Regions from separate parts of the Photorhabdus laumondii genome, predicted to be linked through region 2. Evidence: predicted binding sites of a transcription regulator. Region 2 holds the regulator's gene; the other holds the start of a gene.
What was found. Region 2 encodes CRP, which controls carbon source genes, mostly activating them, when cyclic AMP is high. Its sites were predicted from a motif close to ATGTGANNNNNNTCACAT; they were not measured.

Region 1: the regulator CRP is predicted to act here: its motif matches at 2,018-2,035, upstream of yrbN (protein YrbN).

What each region holds. Positions count from the first base shown of each region.
Region 1 is NZ_CP024901.1:5,280,070-5,283,499, forward strand. Features, by position in the region: gene PluTT01m_RS23180 (DEAD/DEAH family ATP-dependent RNA helicase) at 23-1,942, opposite strand; gene yrbN (protein YrbN) at 1,932-2,012, opposite strand; gene nlpI (lipoprotein NlpI) at 2,114-2,998, opposite strand; gene pnp (polyribonucleotide nucleotidyltransferase) at 3,246-3,430, opposite strand, start outside.
Region 2 is NZ_CP024901.1:425,146-428,575, reverse strand. Features, by position in the region: gene PluTT01m_RS02020 (phosphoribulokinase) at 1-412, shown strand, start outside; gene PluTT01m_RS02015 (OsmC family protein) at 538-945, opposite strand; gene crp (cAMP-activated global transcriptional regulator CRP) at 1,266-1,898, shown strand; gene argD (bifunctional acetylornithine/succinyldiaminopimelate transaminase) at 1,948-3,159, opposite strand; gene PluTT01m_RS02000 (aminodeoxychorismate synthase component II) at 3,283-3,430, opposite strand, start outside.

The DNA.
Region 1 (3,430 bases), 830 kb from region 2:
ATTTAAATATCAGTTCAGATGATTACTGTGCGTTACTATTGTTATAACGACGGCGTGGAGCAGATGAACCATGATCATCACCACGACCACGGAAATTGCTACGGCTCTGACCTTCACCACGACCTTCTCCACCGCGGCGTTCACCATTGAAGCGACGGCCACCACCATTGAAATTCTCACGATCACGGCGAGGGCCACTACCACTACTATTACCGTTACCATTGCCGTTACGCCCACCACCACGACGTTCACGGCGCTCAAATGGCTGTGCATCACCCATTAACTGCATATTCATTGGCTTATTCAGAATGCGGGTACGGGTAAAGTGGGATAACAAATCACCTGGCATGCCTTTTGGCAATTCAATCGTGGAATGCGTTGCAAACAATTTGATGTTGCCAATATAACGGCTGCTGATATCACCTTCATTAGCAATCGCACCAACGATATGACGAACTTCAACACCATCATCGCGGCCCACTTCAATACGGTACAACTCCATTTCACCAACATCACGGCGTTCACGACGAGGACGATCACTACGTTCGCCACGATCATCAAAACCATTACGACGACGATCATCACGTTCGTTGAATTCGCGGCGAGGACGACGAACCGGGTCCGGAGGCAGAATCAACGGGCGCTCACCCTGTGCCATTTTCAATAATGCAGCCGCCAGCGTTTCTATATCCAGATCTTCCGCAGGTTGCAGTTTAGACAACAGAGTACGGTACTGATCTAGATCGCTACTTTCCAATTGCTGCTGTACATTAGCGGCAAATCTTTCCAGACGACGCTGACTCAATAATTCAGCATTTGGCAGTTCAACTTCCGGGATAGTCAGCTTCATTGTACGTTCAACGTTACGTAACAAGCGACGTTCACGGTTTTCTACAAACAACAATGCACGACCTGCACGACCTGCACGGCCAGTACGGCCAATACGGTGAACATAAGATTCCGCATCCATTGGAATGTCATAGTTAACAACCAGACTGATGCGCTCAACATCCAAGCCACGCGCTGCAACATCAGTTGCAATCAAAATATCCAAACGGCCATCTTTCAGACGTTCCAATGTCTGCTCACGCAGTGCCTGGTTCATATCACCGTTTAGCGCCGCACTGTTGTAGCCATTACGCTCCAGTGCTTCTGCTACTTCCAACGTTGCATTTTTGGTACGCACAAAAATAATCGCAGCATCAAAATCCTCAGCTTCAAGGAAACGCACCAAAGCTTCATTTTTACGCATACCGTAAACAGACCAGTAGCTCTGGCTGATGTCAGGACGAGTCGTTACACTCGCTTGGATACGCACTTCTTGCGGATCGTTCATAAAACGACGAGTAATGCGACGGATAGCTTCTGGCATAGTTGCAGAGAACAGTGCAGTCTGATGTTCAGCAGGAATCTGGCTCATGATGTTTTCAACATCTTCGATAAAGCCCATACGCAGCATTTCGTCTGCTTCATCCAAAACTAAACCGCTCAGGTTAGACAGATCCAACGTACCACGCTTCAGATGGTCCAGAAGACGCCCTGGTGTACCCACAACAATTTGTGGCCCTTGACGTAAAGCGCGTAACTGAACGTCATAACGTTGCCCACCATACAGTGCAACAACATTCACGTTACGCATATGTTTAGAAAAATCTGCGCACGCTTCGGCTACCTGTACCGCCAGTTCACGGGTCGGTGCCAACACAAGGATCTGCGGAGCTTTCAACTCAGCATTGATATTATGTAGTAAAGGCAGACTGAATGCCGCTGTTTTACCACTCCCCGTCTGTGCCATACCCAGTACGTCACGGCCATTTAATAAATGGGGAATACATTGTTGCTGAATTGGAGATGGCTTTTCATAGCCAAGATCTTCCAGCGCAGAAAGGATAGGTGCTGATAAACCCAGATCAGCAAAAGAGATTTCAGTCTCAGTGGTCATGTAATGGTGCCTCATTAGTTATGGCGGCCAGTCTACATAACGCATCGAAAAAAATTTCGGTCATTTTCATTTAAAATGTGAACTGGCTCAAATTATTTAATTAAACGAACAAATAAGCCCTCATCGGTCAAGATGATGGACTTTGTTAATCGATCTCGAAATGTTCGTCAGCTATTGCTGGTCCGATTCTGATAGGTCATCTTGTTCCTGGCCTAACAGCGCCAATTCCAACAATGCATAGCGGTGCTCAACAAAGTTATGTGCGTTGTTAGCTACCGTCAGCTTGAATAACGCAGATGCGCTATCCTTGTCCCCCAGACTTAGGTAATGTTTACCTAAATAGAAGTCAGTTTCACTGAGATGCTCAGCGAGCGAAGTGTTATCCGTTGCATTCTCTTTCAAGCGATTCATCAATGTATATTCACTAATTTTGCCTAAATAGAATTCAACTATATTCCAGCCCCATTGCCCCCGGTTCGCTTTTTCGTAGTGTTGCGACAAGTTCAACATCGCTCCTTTAGGATAAAATTCTTTTTCCACCAGGTACAACCACAACGAACGGAAAGGATCATTTGGATCGTCTTGATAAAACGCCTGCAGATCATCCTGCGCTAACTTATACCGACCACCGTAATACAACGCGATGCCACGGTTAAGACGCGCGTAATTGTAAGTTGGATCAAGCTCTAATACAGAATCAAACGCTTCATAGGCAGCATCAAAATTGCTAGCCTGTGTGAAGTAAATTCCCAGATAATTAAAAATCTCTGGAATATTAGGCCGAATAGATAAGGCAACAGAAAAATCATTCCGTGCCAAAGCCCTCAGCCCGAGACTATCATACAGCACACCTCTCTCATATAAAAGCTGCGCGTACTCATCTTCTGTCAATGACCGACTCGCAAGAATCTGTTCCATGCGAGCCAGAATGACTTCTTGTTGCAATGAAGGTTGTAACGGAATAGCAAAAACTTCGTTTTTACGCCAATCCTTGCTGCTGCATCCTGCCAAAAGAAGTATTGCTACAGCATAACACCAGCGCAGAAAAAGATTCATTTCCTACTCCCGAAAGTCAGACATTGATTAAGAATGCCCTATCACCCATATTGCATTTATTGGGCCTCCTGCCCTGAGTCTATAAACGGCGCTTTTTTACAAACGCCGTTTATACCCGTTATCTTTCAAGTTGCCTCTTTGTTGGCTGTACTCGCTCACCCCGGTCACATAGTTATCTATGCTCCAGAGGACTCACTCCCTTACCGTCGCGATGCATCTTGAAATCCATAGGGTATATACATCAAATTTATTCTGCTGATTGTGGTGCCACTGGTGTATCCTCGACAATTACTCCGACTGTCGCTTCTTTAATACTCAGACGAACACGACCCTGGCGATCAATTTCCAGAACTTTAACTGAGACTTCCTGACCAACCTGCAAATAGTCAGCCACTTTCTCAACACGCTTATCAGCAATCTGAGAAATATGTA
Region 2 (3,430 bases):
CGTGCCGATTGTCAACCTTGAATGGATACAGAAACTTGTCCGCGATACCGGAGAACGAGGACACTCGCAGGAAGCTGTGATGGATTCCGTCGTGCGTTCTATGGATGATTATATTAACTACATTACGCCACAATTCTCGCGAACACATATCAACTTCCAACGTGTCCCTACCGTTGATACATCCAATCCATTCTCAGCCAAAACCATTCCATCACTGGATGAAAGTTTTATTGTCATCCGCTTCCGTGATCTGACTCAAATTGATTTCCCATACTTGTTAGCAATGTTACAAGGCTCATTCGTTTCAAGCATTAATACCATCGTGGTCCCCGGTGGAAAAATGGGGCTAGCAATGGAATTAATTATGACACCCTTGGTGCAGCGATTACTGGAAGGGGAAAAGATTTGTTAATCAGCGCCTGAGGTCAATTTAGCAAATCCGGCACTTAAAATTTGCATCTTATATTATTCAGTTAAAAAAACAGGTAACTGAAATATTAGTTACCTGATGTTATTTTTTGATCACGAAATAATATCTTAATCTATATCTTTAACTTCAAAACTGTGGGTAATTTCAACTGATTTCCCCAACATCAATGCAACAGAGCAATATTTTTCTGCTGAAAGCATGACGGCACGTTCAACCGCTTTATCTATTAAATCTTTACCCGTAACAATAAAATGCAGATTAATATGAGTAAACAAGCGTGGCGGCTCTTCACGACGGCGGGAAGTTAATTTTACTTCACAATCTCTGATGTCATACCTGCCTTTATGCAAAATAGAAACTACATCAATCGTACTGCAACCACCGGCTGCCATTAATACCATTTCCATTGGGCTCGGTGCCTTATCACCGGCATTACCATCCATCATGATCTGATGACCGGAAGATGACTCCCCCAAAAGAGATAATCCTTCAACCCATTTTACCCGTGCTTGCATAAATACCTCTTAAGTCGTTCTTTGCATCCAAGCCTACTCTTTCAGTATTAAACTGGCAATCTAGTGAGCGGTTTATTATGCTGAAACAATACAAGACAAGACAGAAACCCTTTCCTGTGTTAAAAACAGAAGTGGGCTAAGTATAGGTAGGTTATGATCAATACTTAAGGTTCAAATTTCAGATAACCTATATAAAACCCTTATCTGTCGGTTTTTCAACAAACTAATATGTTAAGCTAGTGTCTTTATAAGCCAGCCTGACGAGAAACTTTTAGATTCTCGTGTTATTTAGGCAGCGATAACAACAGAGGATGAAACGAATGGTTCTCGGCAAGCCACAAACAGACCCCACTCTTGAATGGTTTTTGTCACACTGCCATATTCATAAATATCCATCTAAAAGTACGCTTATTCATCAAGGCGAAAAAGCAGAGACGCTTTACTACATTGTAAAAGGTTCTGTTGCGGTTTTGATTAAAGATGAAGAAGGCAAAGAGATGATCCTTTCCTATCTAAATCAGGGGGATTTCATTGGTGAACTTGGATTATTTGAAGAGGGGCAAGAGCGTACAGCTTGGGTACGGGCCAAAAGCGCCTGTGAAGTGGCTGAAATCTCCTATAAAAAATTCCGTCAACTGATTCAGGTAAACCCGGATATTTTGATGCGTTTATCTGCCCAAATGGCAAACCGTTTGCAAACAACTTCTGAGAAAGTCGGTAATCTGGCTTTCCTGGATGTTACCGGCCGAATTGCCCAAACTTTACTGAATCTGGCGAAACAACCAGATGCAATGACCCACCCAGACGGAATGCAAATCAAAATCACGCGTCAGGAAATTGGCCAGATTGTTGGCTGTTCCCGCGAAACAGTTGGTCGTATTCTGAAAATGCTAGAAGATCAAAATTTGATCTCCGCACACGGTAAAACTATTGTTGTTTACGGTACACGTTAACGCCCGATTAATCAGCGCATAATCCTGCGCTGATTTCTCCTGTATTTAATTACACCAACTGATTAATTACCTGCTCTAACCGCTCCATTCCTTGAGCAATCTCTTCTTCACTAATAATCAACGAAGGCGTGAAACGCAGTACATCGCCTCCCGCACTCAACAACATTAAGCCATTTTCAGCCGCCAGTTGCAGAATATCTTTAGCTTTTCCCTGATGTGGCGCTTTAAGTTCTGCCCCAATCAGCAGACCCTTTCCACGGATTTCACCAAATATCGAATATTTCTGATTGATATCATTCAGAAAATTCACCATTAAATTATGGCGTTTTTCAACTCCCGCCAGAACCGCTGGTGTATTAATAATATCAAAAGCAACATTTGCAACTGCACAAGCCAACGGATTACCGCCATAAGTTGTACCATGAGCTCCCGGTGTCATCACTGAAGCAATATTCACTGTCGTCAGCATGGCGCTGATAGGGAAGCCATTTCCCAATGCTTTTGCCGTGGTAATGATATCTGGCGTAACATCATAATGCATATAAGAAAATAGCTTACCAGTACGTCCCATCCCACTTTGCACTTCATCAAACACCAACAGCACCTGATGCTTATCACAAAGCTCACGCACCCCATGAATAAATGCCGGTGCTGCCGCCGTGACTCCCCCTTCGCCCTGAACCGGTTCTAATACAACAGCACAAGTATGGTCATCTATGACGGCCTTCACTGCATCTAAATCATTAAAAGGCACATGAATAATATCCGCGGGTTTTGGTCCAAAACCATCAGCATATTTGGGCTGACCGCCCACGGAGACAGTAAATAGGGTACGACCATGAAAGCCCTGATGAAATGCGATAATTTTGGTTTTATAGGGATTGTGACGCGCAATGGCATAGTGGCGAGCCAGTTTAAATGCCGCTTCATTCGCTTCCGCTCCTGAGTTGGCAAAAAACACCCGCTCAGCAAAAGTCGCATCAATCAGTTTCTGCGCCAGAATCAAAGCCGGTTCATTGGTGAAAATATTACTGATATGCCAAAGTTTTTCCCCTTGCTGCTTCAAAACATCCACTAACGTAGGATGACAATGGCCCAAAGCCACAACAGCAATCCCTCCCGCAAAATCAATATACTCTTTCCCATGCTGATCCCATACACGACTACCCTGCCCTCTCACCGGTATAAACTGCGCTGGTGAATAAATTGGCAACATAACTTGATCGTATGTGTTTCTATCTACTGCGATATGCTCCTTCATTTCCCCACCCGTTTTTTATATATACGCCATTCAGAAGTGAAAACATAATCACCGAATATGCATAAAAAATCAAAGATGGGCAAATGAAAAAGATGGATAAATGAAGAAATTATCGGTATCTGGTTAATATCTCAGAAAGTTGCTCAGTAACTGGTGACCTTGCTCACTGAGAATACTTTCAGGATGGAACTGCACTCCTTCTAGCGGTAGAGTACGATGACGAATGCCCATAATTTCATCGACATTGCCGTTATGCTGGCTCCATGCAGTG